DNA from 2 places in the Paenibacillus sp. FSL R7-0204 genome. Region 1 is predicted to be linked to the other one. Evidence: a T-box and tRNA genes for the amino acid it is inferred to sense, from the RefSeq annotation. Region 1 holds a T-box; the other holds one or more tRNA genes.
The links. The T-box of region 1 lies ahead of pheS (phenylalanine--tRNA ligase subunit alpha). A T-box ahead of a tRNA ligase gene usually reads a tRNA of that ligase, here a tRNA-Phe.
Positions count from the first base shown of each region.

Region 2: it encodes a tRNA-Phe, which carries the amino acid that the T-box ahead of pheS (phenylalanine--tRNA ligase subunit alpha) is inferred to sense. The anticodon was not compared.

Region 1 covers NZ_JBBOCA010000001.1:5,806,157-5,812,651, reverse strand. The annotation lists gene MKX42_RS25390 (hypothetical protein) at 1-2,351, opposite strand, end outside; T-box leader at 2,572-2,860, shown strand; gene pheS (phenylalanine--tRNA ligase subunit alpha) at 2,920-3,954, shown strand; gene pheT (phenylalanine--tRNA ligase subunit beta) at 4,297-6,495, shown strand, end outside.
Region 2 covers NZ_JBBOCA010000001.1:60,246-66,740, forward strand. The annotation lists gene lgt (prolipoprotein diacylglyceryl transferase) at 1-950, opposite strand, end outside; gene hprK (HPr(Ser) kinase/phosphatase) at 963-1,901, opposite strand; gene MKX42_RS00290 (ABC transporter ATP-binding protein) at 2,131-3,252, opposite strand; gene MKX42_RS00295 (PucR family transcriptional regulator) at 3,362-4,462, opposite strand; tRNA gene MKX42_RS00300 (tRNA-Lys) at 4,610-4,682, opposite strand; tRNA gene MKX42_RS00305 (tRNA-Tyr) at 4,694-4,776, opposite strand; tRNA gene MKX42_RS00310 (tRNA-Phe) at 4,782-4,857, opposite strand; tRNA gene MKX42_RS00315 (tRNA-Asp) at 4,885-4,962, opposite strand; tRNA gene MKX42_RS00320 (tRNA-Thr) at 4,981-5,056, opposite strand; tRNA gene MKX42_RS00325 (tRNA-Val) at 5,092-5,167, opposite strand; tRNA gene MKX42_RS00330 (tRNA-Met) at 5,177-5,253, opposite strand; tRNA gene MKX42_RS00335 (tRNA-Ser) at 5,278-5,369, opposite strand; rRNA gene MKX42_RS00340 (23S ribosomal RNA) at 5,450-6,495, opposite strand, start outside.

The sequences.
Region 1 (6,495 bases):
TCGGTGCCGAGCATCAGTGCTTTCTCATGAGACTGTCCATAAGGATCTATAACCTGAAGGATGAGCTTATGCTGGTAAGCGCCTGTCTGATAGGTAGTATCCTGATTGAGATTGTAATTGAACGTCACTGCAATGCTGCTTGCGCCCTTGGTGAGTTCCCCTGTTGAGCTGGTAACAGCCAATGTATAAGGGAAGAGGGAGACAGAAGCCAGATTGGTCAAAGGCGTAACCTCTGCCGGTGTCAGTGTCAGCGCTGCCGTATTCACGTATCCCGTCGCAGCCGTTCCTGCGGCAGTCAGCTTGCCATCCGCAATTGCCTGGCTGATATACAGCTGAAGACCTGCGGTGTCCAGAGCAGCCGGAACTTTCGCCCAGAAGGTAACCAGAGTTTTGCCCTCAGGGCTGGTTGGCAGCTCAGACTGGCTTACGGTTGCTTCAAAATACTGCCCGTCAGCAGTCCTGAACTGCCCGTACAGACGGGCCAGATCTGCCTGCCGGACTTCGTCGCTGTTCATTTCCACTTCGCTGTACACCAGGTTCGAGCCGGTTCCTGTATACAGGAGGGTGGAACGTTCCTTCACGGTGGCTTTTTTGCCGGTGGCCAAGATCTTGAAGGCTTCCCCTGCAGCCAGCGGAGCAACACTCTTAACGGCACTGTCGCTTGTGCTGAGAGAGAGGAACTGCGACACTTCTGTACCCTTGGTCTCCTGGAGGATGAGCTTGACTTGTCTGAAATCCAGGGTGTATGGAATATGGCCTTGAACCGTTATCTGAGTGCTGGCACCAGGGGCAAGGACCGAAGAGCTGTTGTCCGTATAAGTCTGAGAAGAGGAGCTGAGATCCTTCTGATCCACCAGCAGTATTCCGGTAAAAGCAGGCAAAGTAATGGTCCTGGACGTTGCATTGCGTATCGTTAGTACAGCCTGCACCAGATCCTCGCTGCCCCAAGGCAGACGCAGCAGGGAGTCCAGAGAGACAGCGAAGGTGCCATAGGTATTGGTTACGCTGGTCTCGGCAGCGAGATGAATTTGGCTCTCCGGCGCATAAGGGATGCGGAAATAGGCCACAGGCAGCGTTACCTTATCCGCGCTGGCTGCAGGAGCAATCATTTGCAGCTCCAGCGAATTCTGAGCCAGCTCCAGCGGAACACTGGCGCTCAGCTCAATCAGCTTTTCTTCCAGCGGCTTCAGGGTCAGGCCGTTGAAGGCTGCGGCTGTCACCGGGAAGCTATAGCCTTCCGCCGACTTGATGTTAAGCTCATAAGCAGGCAAAGTAACCGCTGTACTGCCGGTATTCTTCACCCGGAGCTGATAGCTCCACACACCGTTCCCGTTATCCGCATGCACACTTGCCTTCAGCAGCTGCATGTCCACCCTATTGCTGTCGATGGAGACCTTTTTGGTATAACCCGCCGCTACAGTGAAATCTGCGGTTACCGCAGCCGGAAGGGCATAGGAAGAGACAGGCAAGTACAGCTTGAGTCCTTCATCCAGCTTGGCGATCTGCAGCGTCATCCGGGTGACGTTCATGTAGGAGGGAATCTCGGTCATATAATAGAGCGTCTTCTTCTCCTGAGGCTGAAGCTTGAATTCGGAGCTGCCTTCATCCAGCGTAAGTGTGAAGACAGAGCCGCCCGAGGAATTCAGGTACAAAGTATAGCCCGGATCTGTAAGCACTTTGGTACCCAGATTGGTTAGGCTAAGCCCGACCTTGGCATAGACTTTGCCGTTATATTTGTAGATTTGCACGGATTCGGCTTTGGTGCCGGCTGTAATGCCGCCGAGTTCAACTTTCCGGGTCTCGCCTGTAAGCGAGGACAGAGAATAATAGGAAGGAATCGTGAACGTGCCTATACGCTGTTCATAATTAGCGGCACTGAAATTCCAGCCGTAGATGTTGATTTTGAGTCCTTTGACGGAAGCGGCAGTACCAATATTCGCATAGTATGTAAGGCTGGTGCTCTGCTTGGCGGGGATTTTCTTGACAGCATTGTCTGCACTGACCGGTTTTCCCTTGATGATGCTGCCGCCCGCAGTTACAATTTTGGAGAAATAGTCTGCCAGATTGACGCTGCTGCCGGCAGTGTTGGTATAGGTGAGCGTGTAGGTGAGAATATTACCGCCGGTTTGGCTCTGAATCCCTACATGGCTCAGTTTCACCTGAAGTGCGGTGCTGAGCTTGAGCGCACTTAGACCGTTAAGTGTGGAGACTTCCGTGACCGTGATTGCTGCTGTGGCAGCCGTTGAACCGGATGAAGCAGCATAGGCCGTGGTTCCCGGGCTTCCTGTGGTTTGACTTGCGGCAAATGTGCTGAGCAGCAGCAGAACAAATGCTTTTTTTCGTGTAAGCATGTAATTTCCTCCTTGAATGATCTCATAAGGCAAAATATCAACATTGACTGAATGCCCGCTGAAAAAAAAGCCTTCAAACCGTGCTAAAGCTTAAAGGAAGCTTAAAAGTAGATAAAAAATAAGCGGAATTTGCGCGGCTTGTCAAACTGGCTGTTTTTGCATATAATAGATGGGCATATCTTCCCAAGCGGAGGATCGAAGTGTAGAGTTTATAATCCGCATACATGCAATGATGGAGAAGAGTACGCAGTGCCTGGCTTACAGGGAGGAAGCGCCGCAGATTGAGAGCGTTTCTAAGAGAGCAGAGCTGCCGAAGTTCACTCCGGAGCAGTTCCCTGAATGTGCTTCAAGGCCTCCTTGAAGAGCGCTAGTAGGGGGGACCGGCCGCAGACCGTTATTTCTGTATAAAGTGAGACAGGTCTTTGCCGCACCGAAAGAGGGAATATTGCTCTTAAGGGAAGCGTACGGCCGTCTAACAAGGGTGGTACCACGGTCTTTTCGTCCCTTTACCGGGAGGAAAGGCCTTTTTTTGTTGAACAATACGAGATTTGAGGGGGCAGTACAAGCCATGAAAGACAAATTGGAAGCACTGAAGGCCGAGGCACTGACGAAGCTGCAGGCGGTATCCGATCCGCAGATTCTGAATGACCTGCGTGTCAAATACCTTGGCAAAAAAGGCGAGCTGACAGAGGTTCTGCGCGGTATGGGTGGACTAAGCGCGGAGGAACGTCCGGTGATCGGCCAGGTGGCCAATCTGGTGCGCAGCGCCATTGAAGAGGTGATCGGCGCCAAGCAGGAGCTGTTCCAGCAGCAGGAGACAGAGAGCCGCCTCAGTGCGGAGAAGGTCGATGTAACTCTGCCGGGCCGCGGCATGCCGCAAGGCGGGATTCATCCGCTCAGCCGGGTGATTCAGGAGATCGAGGATATTTTCATCGGCATGGGCTACAAGGTTGCGGAAGGACCGGAAGTGGAGACAGATTATTACAACTTCGAGGCGCTTAACCTTCCGAAGAACCATCCGGCCCGCGATATGCAGGATTCCTTCTATATTACGGAAGACATTCTGATGCGCACACAGACCTCGCCGGTTCAGATCCGTACCATGCAGGCGATGAACGGGGAGACTCCGGTCAAGGTCATCTGTCCGGGCAAGGTGTTCCGCCGTGACGACGACGATGCGACTCACTCCTTCCAGTTCCATCAGATTGAAGGTCTGGTGATCGGACGCAATATCCGCATGAGCGACCTGAAGGGGACCCTGCAGCAGTTCATGAAGGAGATGTTCGGACCTAGCGCGGGTATCCGCCTGCGCCCAAGCTTCTTCCCGTTCACCGAGCCTAGCGTTGAGGTGGATGTAAGCTGCTTCAAATGCGGCGGCGAAGGCTGCCGGCTCTGCAAGCAGAGCGGCTGGCTGGAGATCCTCGGCGCTGGTATGGTGCACCCGAATGTGCTGCGGATGGGCGGCTACGACCCTGAGGTCTACAGCGGCTTCGCGTTCGGCATGGGCGCTGAACGGATCGCGATGCTGAAATACGGCATCGATGATATCCGCTACTTCTACACGAATGATATGGGCTTTGTGAAGCAGTTCAAGGGTATTTAGGGATTTGGCGGCCGTGCGCGGGGCGCGGGCCGGATAGCGATAAGCCGGAGGGATGACGGCAGTGCTAATTAAATGACTGCGATTGAAGGACCGGAGGGGAATTTTGGAACTGGAGGAGCGGTAGCGTCCGCCTGTAGGATTGGATTTCTACTGCGGCCAGCAGTGTAAACAGGAAATTCAATCCTAACAGCGGCCGGAAGTCCAAATATTCTCTGTAGGAACACTGCAATGCAGAATTTTTTTGCGCGAAGTTGACGTGGGCTTGTTTATATCCGCTTCCGCACCCCGGCGCAGGCCGGCATGGAGATTAATACATCTGAAACAAAAAGGAAGTGTGCGATTATGAAAGTATCAACCGCCTGGCTGGCCGATTATATATCGCTGGAAGGGGTGACCGCTGATGAGCTGGCGGACAAAATCACCACCGCCGGCATCGAGATTGACGGAGTAGAACGCCGCAACAAAGGGATTTCCGGGATTGTGACCGGCTACGTGAAATCCAAGGAGAAGCACCCGGACGCTGATAAGCTGAATATCTGTATCGTCGATGCCGGGCAGGGCGAGGATCTGCAGATCGTCTGCGGAGCGAAGAATGTCGCAGCGGGCCAGAAGGTTCCGGTCGCGCTGGTGGGCGCCAAGCTGCCGGGCCTGGAGATCAAAAAAGCCAAGCTGCGCGGCGTGCTGTCGCAGGGGATGATCTGCTCGGCCAAAGAGCTGGGCCTGAACGACAAGCTGCTGCCCAAAGAGCTGCAGGAGGGCATTCTCGTGCTCCCGGAGCAGACCGAGGTAGGCCAGGATATTCTTAAGGTGCTCGGACTGAATGACGAAATCCTTGATTTCGACCTGACGCCGAACCGTTCCGACTGCCTGAGCATGATCGGTGCCGCTTATGAGGTAAGCGCGGTACTGGGCCGTGAGCTGAAACTGGCTGATCCGGCGGCAGAGCTCGTGGAAACGGGAGGCAAGGCTGCGGACTCCATTACGGTTACGATTGAGGACGAGGCATTCTGCAGTCATTATGCCGTGCGTTATATTGCCGGGGTGAAGACCGCGCCGTCCCCGCTGTGGATTCAGAACCGCCTGATGGCGGCCGGGGTACGTCCGATTAACAATATCGTGGACATTACCAACTATGTGATGCTGGAATACGGACAGCCGCTGCATGCCTTTGACGGCGGGCAGGTCCAGGGCGGAACCATCGGTGTACGGTTTGCCCGTGAAGGAGAAGGACTGGTTACCCTTGACGGCCAAGAGCGCAAGCTTGCGCCGCAGATGCTGGTCATTGCCGACGGCTCAGGCGCAATTGGCCTAGCCGGAGTGATGGGCGGACTGTCTACAGAAGTTACCGCAGACACTGTTAATATCGTTCTGGAATCAGCCAAATTCGATGGCGGAACGGTACGCAAGACCTCGCGTCAGCTCGGTCTGCGCTCAGAAGCGTCCCAGCGGTTCGAGAAGGAAGTCGACCCGAATGCGGTCATCCCTGCGCTTAACCGTGCAGCTGCATTGATTGCCCGGTATGCCGGTGGAACGGTGCATGAAGGGATTGTCCAGGCCGGAAGTACCGCTGGTCAGGAGAAAGTGCTGCAATTATCGCTGGAAAAGCTGAACCGCTATCTCGGCACGGATCTGTCGCTGCTGGAAGTGAAAACCCTGTTCGGACGTCTGCACTTCAAGTGTGGGGATGCCGCCCAGGGAATCGTTGAGGTCGAGGTGCCGACACGGCGCGGAGACATTACCCAGGATGTGGATCTGATTGAAGAGATCGCCCGCTTGTACGGCTACGACAACATTCCGACCACCCTGATCGAAGGCACAACAACACCGGGCGCGCTTACCAGACAGCAATCTCTGCGCCGCGAGCTGCGCCGCCTGCTGTCACTTGGCGGATATCAGGAAGTTATGGGCTATTCCTTCATCCAGCCGGAGCAGAGCAAGCTCTTCCCTACGCTGGCGGAAGGCAAGCAGTCAGTGAAGCTGGCGATGCCGATGAGCGAGGAGCGCAGCGTGCTGCGCACCAGCCTGCTACCGCAGCTGCTGGAGATTGCCCTCTACAACACGAACCGCCGCCAAGGCGATCTGGCGTTGTTCGAAATCGGCAATGTGTTCTTCACGGAGGAAGAAGTACTTACCCGCCAGCCGAGCGAGCTGCCGGTGCTGGGGCTGCTGCTGAGCGGTACGCGTGCAGCCAAGCAGTGGAACGTGGCTGCTGAGCTGGTGGATTTCTTCGACCTCAAGGGGGCGCTGGAGACTGTATTTGCGCATCTGGGCCTTACGGATCGCGTAGTCTACGAAGGGGACGCGCCTGAAGGCTATCATCCGGGACGCTCCGCTTCCATCTATCTGCTTCAGGCAGAGGGACGCGTGAAGATCGGCTCGATGGGGCAGCTTCATCCCGAGCTGCAGCGCCGGATGGATCTGGAGGATACCTACGTATCCGAAGTCTTGCTCCAGCCGCTCTATGATGCGGCGCGTGCCCAATTGCAGTATAGCGAGCTTCACCGCTTCCCGGGCATGGAACGGGACATTGCGGTGGTAGTG
Region 2 (6,495 bases), 5.7 Mb from region 1:
CTCTCTGGAACCACTGCATCCGCTGCTGCCGGTTTGGTGCTGATGATCGGGTCCAGGTAATGCGCCTTCGGCTGACCGCTTACCCGCCGTACAATAATCAGCGCAATAGCAGCCACAATAATGAGTAGCGCGAGCAGCTGAGAGATACGGATATTCCCGTAAGCCGGGTCAAGATAACCTTGCTCGAAGCCCATCCACTTCATTGGACTCCACAGCCCGTTAATGAAGGCTTCCAGTCCGCTGCTGCCGTTAAAGGCAAGGCTGTCCGTACGCAGAGCTTCAATGAAGAAGCGGCCGATGGAGTACCAGATGAAATAAGACATGAAGATTTCTCCGGCACGTACGAACTTCTGGCGGCGCAGCACCATGAGGAGCAGAATGCCCAGCAGACTCCAGAGTGATTCGTACAGGAAGGTCGGATGGTGAAAAGCATCCCCTATGTACATTTGATTAACGATAAAGTCCGGCAAATGCAGCTTATCCCGCAGGAACGATTCCTCTACCACGCCGCCATAGGCTTCCTGGTTGATGAAGTTCCCCCAACGGCCGATCATCTGGCCGGCAAGCAGTCCGGGAGCACAGATATCCACGATACGCCAGAACGGGTAGCCTTTATAGCGGAAATAAATAATCCCGCAGATAATCGCGCCGATCAGTGCGCCATAAATCGCAATACCGCCATTCCAAACCTTGAAGATATCGAGCAGGTTATCCTTATAGTCATCCCACTTGAAGGCTACGAAGTATAGCCGCGCCCCAATAATAGCCGATGGCAAGCCCAGCAGCAGCATATCCATGAAGAACTCCTGTGGAATGTTGAAGCGTTTGCCTTCTTGAATACATAGGAATAGCCCGGTAAGTGCACCAAGACCCAGAATCAGGCCATACCAGTGAACCGGCAGTGATCCAATCGAGAAGACAATCGGGTCAATCGCTAGTGAATAAAACATGCTCTCACACTCCTAATCGAGATCATCCATATCTTCTGAGATGGTGGCGGTAAGTTTATTCGTAAATTGAAGCGCGGCATTGAAGCCCATTTGCTTGAGCCGGTAATTCATCGCCGCCACCTCGATAATGACAGCGAGGTTACGTCCCGGACGGACAGGGATGGTAACCAGCGGCACATCGGTATCAATAATCCGTGTCGTCTCCTCATCCAGTCCCAGACGGTCATACTGCTTGTCCTGCTGCCAGGCTTCCAGTCTGACCACCAGGGTAATCCGCTTGTGATTACGGATAGCACCTGCCCCAAAGAGCGTCATAACATTAATAATCCCGACACCACGGATCTCCAGCAGGTGACGGATCAATTCCGGTGCGGTACCATGAAGCTGATTATCCGAAGTCTGGCGGATTTCCACCGCATCATCGGCAATCAGGCGATGACCGCGTTTAACCAGTTCCAGCGCGGTTTCACTTTTACCAATACCGCTGGTGCCTGTAATCAGCATCCCTACTCCATACACATCACAGAGAACACCGTGAATTGTTGCTGTCGGTGCGAGTCTACCCTCAAGGAAGCTGGTCAGTCTGCTGGAGAAAATGGTCGTCGCCATCGAGCTGCGCAGTACAGGAAGTCCCTTCTCGTTGCTGATGTCTACAAGCTCCTGAGGTACATCCAGCGCACGGGTAATGACGATACACGGGGTATTGTCGTTACAGATACCGCGTACCCGGCTTTTCCGTTCTTCCTCTGAGAGCATAGAGAAGAAAGCCAGCTCTGTTTTGCCTAGTAGCTGCACACGTTCTTCCGGATAATATTCGAAATAACCGGCCATTTCCAGCCCGGGACGGTTCAAATCATCCACAGTGATCGGTCTCTTCAGACCTTCATGTCCGGATACTACCTCTAATTGAAAATGCTGCACCAATTCCGATACTTTTACCTTCTTAGCCATATATGTCCGTCCTTTCGTCACCAGCGGCTTATGCCGCTTCCCCGCATACCGGTTACATCTTTATCCATTCCAGCTACAGGTAATTCTCCTGCTATCTTAATGGATTATGCCAGTGAATGCAATCTTAACCCCAGCGGTTATCGTTCCACTTCACCATGATCATTACAAGAAAAAGCCGCCTAACCAGGCGGCTTTCTTCATTATAAACTATATTCACCCTGCAGAGATCTTATCCCAGCAGAACGTTAAGTTCCGATTCTTTATCGAAGATGTGGACTTTGTTCATGTCGATGGCCAATCTAGGCTTGCTGCCTTCACGGGTAGTGGAACGTCCATCTACACGCGCAATTACAGTGTTATTGCCAAGACCGCTCAAGTAGAGGAGCATTTCATGACCAAGGTTTTCCGTAACATCAACCATCGAAGTGAAGATTGTGTTAGGGGAAGCCTCCAGGAACACTGGCTCTTCATGAATGTCTTCTGGACGAACGCCCATGATTACATCTTTACCGATGAAGCCTTTGTTACGCAGGATTGTAGCTTTGCCCCCTGGAACTTCAACATCAAGGTTCTCTGCACGGAAACGGACAGCGCCGTTTAATTCGGAAAGAGTACCGTTGATAAAGTTCATGGTAGGGGAACCGATAAATCCGGCTACGAACAGGTTCGTAGGCTCATTGTACAGTTCTTCAGGGGAAGCTGCCTGCTGGATGATACCATCGTACATAACTACGATACGGTCACCCATCGTCATGGCTTCTGTCTGGTCATGCGTTACATAGATACAAGTGGTTTCAAGACGCTTAACCAGCTTAGTGATTTCAGCACGCATTTGACCACGAAGTTTAGCATCCAAGTTGGAAAGAGGCTCATCCATCAAGAAGACTTGTGGATCACGGACGATAGCGCGGCCTAGAGCGACACGTTGACGTTGACCACCGGACAGTGCCTTAGGTTTACGATCCAGCAAGTGCTCGATATCCAGGATTTTTGCTGCTTCGCGTACTTTCTTGTCGATTTCTTCTTTCTTCACTTTGCGCAGTTTCAGACCAAAAGCCATGTTCTGATATACACTCATGTGCGGATACAAGGCGTAGGATTGGAATACCATCGCGATATCACGGTCTTTAGGAGCAACGTCATTCACAACACGGTCACCAATGTACATTTTACCTTCAGAGATTTCTTCCAGACCAGCGATCATACGAAGGGTTGTGGATTTACCGCAACCGGAAGGACCAACCAGTACGAGGAATTCCTTATCTTTAATATCAAGATTGATATCGATTACTGTTGCTTTATCGGAACCCGGGTATTTTTTGAAAATATGCTCTAAACGTACGCCTGCCATTGTATTTCCCCCTCGAGTCTATTATTGGAATAGAAAATCAAACGCTTTCTTGTACACTTATCTTACCCCAGAGCCGGCCTCATGGCTATTTGCAAGGTTCACAAAAAACCTATTTTCTTTTCGTCACTTTATACAATAACATAGCAAGCTTCACAATAGCGGCATCTCCAAAGCTGCGGACATCGGCCCCCGTCTCCTGCTTGATCTTGTCCAGCCTGTAGAGCAGCGTGTTACGGTGAATGTACAGTTTTTTGGCGGTTTCACTAACATTGCAGTCCATTTCAAAAAAAGTCTCCAGCGTCAGCAGCATTTCCTTATCCGCCAGTACCGCCGTGTAATCACCGATCTGGCCCAGTAGCTGTCTTCGCCGGTCATCCGGAATACTGTTAACCAGCCGCTCCATGTGCAGCTCCCACGGCAGATGAATATAATCCCCTACCTGGAAGATGCGTCCAAGAAGAATCGTCTCCCGCAGCAAGGCTACTGCTCCTGTCAGACCTTTAACCGGGATAATGGCAGGAGAGACCGCGAGATGAAAGACGCCAACCCACTCGCTGGCAATCAACTCATGCAACCCCATAGAAGTCTGTGACAGCAAATCCTCAGCACTCTCTTCCTCATCCTCTTTATCATCTCCTCCTGTGAGGAGTTCCTTACGGGCTAAAATTAACCATTCCTTATCCTGCAGGGGAACCAGCAATACATCATTCTCGAAATAACTGCGCAGCAGCTTCATTAAGGAGCGATACGTCATTTGCGGATTATGAACATTCTCGCTTACCAGCATGAAGGGAATCATATCCCCGAACAGCCGGCCCTTCAGTGAGATTTCATCCGGGATCTCCGCATCATCCTTCTCCTGCTCCAGTTGAGCGTTCAGCCATCCGCTAAGCTGCCGTGCCTCCATCTCTCCTTCTTCCTTGAAGCCAGTTGCCTTAAGTGCTGCCGCAAAATTGCGCCCGGCATAATTCACCAGCTCCAGCTCCAGCGGTGACAGCCCTTCTGTCTCCACCCATACTGCTGTAACACGGCCATCATTCTCATACAGGGGAAGCCACAGATAACCCTCATGAATGACCGGCAGTTCCTGATTCTTATCCGTACCTATGCCAAAAAGTGAAGCGGAATGCTGCCTGCCCAGCTGCTTGATTCCGGTCCTCTTTCCGGTGAGTTGCTCCAATTTTTGACGCAAACCCTCACTATCCATCATCACCATTCTCCACCACTTTTGCTTTTTTCGCTTATTTTATCATATTTTGCTGTAAAATGCGGAATTTGCGCTTACGAGCATACTTGAATCATGAATCAAAATACAAAAAAAGCCACCACCCTAAAGTGATGACCGTTTGACTTAAGATGAGCCATGAAGGACTCGAACCTTCGACACCCTGATTAAAAGTCAGGTGCTCTACCAACTGAGCTAATGGCTCCTAAAAAGGGATGGAGGCTGATGGATTCGAACCACCGAACACGTACGTGAGCAGATTTACAGTCTGATGCGTTTGGCCACTTCGCTAAGCCTCCATATATGGTGGCGCGGGAGGGAATCGAACCCCCGACACAAGGATTTTCAGTCCTTTGCTCTACCGACTGAGCTACCGAGCCATGAAAAAAAGCCTAAAAACAAAAAAATGGCGGAACCGACGGGATTCGAACCCGCGATCTCCTGCGTGACAGGCAGGCATGTTAGGCCAACTACACCACGGTTCCACAATTTGCTCTTAAAAATGGTGCCGGCGAGAGGACTTGAACCCCCAACCTACTGATTACAAGTCAGTTGCTCTACCAGTTGAGCTACACCGGCACGGTGTAAGGTATTAGAACTTCAAAGAATAAAAATGGTGGAGGCTGAGGGGTTCGAACCCCCGACCCTCTGCTTGTAAGGCAGATGCTCTCCCAGCTGAGCTAAGCCTCCGGGTATGTATGGTAGCGGCAGAGGGGATCGAACCCCCGACCTCACGGGTATGAACCGTACGCTCTAGCCAGCTGAGCTACGCCGCCACACTACAAGTATTGGATTTATAATGGCGGAGAGAGAGGGATTCGAACCCTCGCACCGCTTACGCAGTCTAACCCCTTAGCAGAGGGTCCCCTTATAGCCACTTGGGTATCTCTCCAAATTAATGGTAGCCATGTAAATCCGCACAGGAATTTAATTCCTGAAAACTGAATCCGAAACGAATCTGCGTTGTAGATTTTGGATAAGCCCTCGACCGATTAGTATTGGTCAGCTCCATGCATTGCTGCACTTCCACCTCCAACCTATCTACCTCGTCGTCTTCAAGGGGTCTTACATACTGGGAAATCTCATCTTGAGGGGGGCTTCACGCTTAGATGCTTTCAGCGCTTATCCCGTCCGTACGTAGCTACTCAGCCATGCTCCTGGCGGAACAACTGATGCACCAGCGGTACGTCCATCCCGGTCCTCTCGTACTAAGGACAGCTCCTCTCAAATTTCCTGCGCCCACGACAGATAGGGACCGAACTGTCTCACGACGTTCTGAACCCAGCTCGCGTACCGCTTTAATGGGCGAACAGCCCAACCCTTGGGACCTACTTCAGCCCCAGGATGCGATGAGCCGACATCGAGGTGCCAAACCTCCCCGTCGATGTGGACTCTTGGGGGAGATAAGCCTGTTATCCCCAGGGTAGCTTTTATCCGTTGAGCGATGGCCCTTCCATGCGGTACCACCGGATCACTAAGTCCGACTTTCGTCCCTGCTCGACTTGTAGGTCTCGCAGTCAAGCTCCCTTATGCCTTTGCACTCTGCGAATGATTTCCAACCATTCTGAGGGAACCTTTGAACGCCTCCGTTACTCTTTAGGAGGCGACCGCCCCAGTCAAACTGCCCGCCTGACACGGTCCCCGTACCCGATGAGGGCACTAGGTTAGAACCTAGATACGATCAGGGTGGTATCCCAACGGCGCCTCCGCAGAAGCTTGCGCTCCTGCCTCCACGGCTCCCACCTATCCTGTACAGATCGTACCCAAATTCAATATCAAGCTGCAGTAAAGCTCCATGGGGTCTTTCCGTCTTGTCGCGGGTAACCTGCATCTTCACAGGTATTAAAATTTCACCGGATCTCTCGTTGAGACAGCGCCCAAGTCGTTACGCCATTCGTGCGGGTCAGAATTTACCTGACAAGGAATTTCGCTACCTTAGGACCGTTATAGTTACGGCCGCCGTTTACTGGGGCTTCGGTTCACAGCTTCGGATTGCTCCTAACCGCTCCCCTTAACCT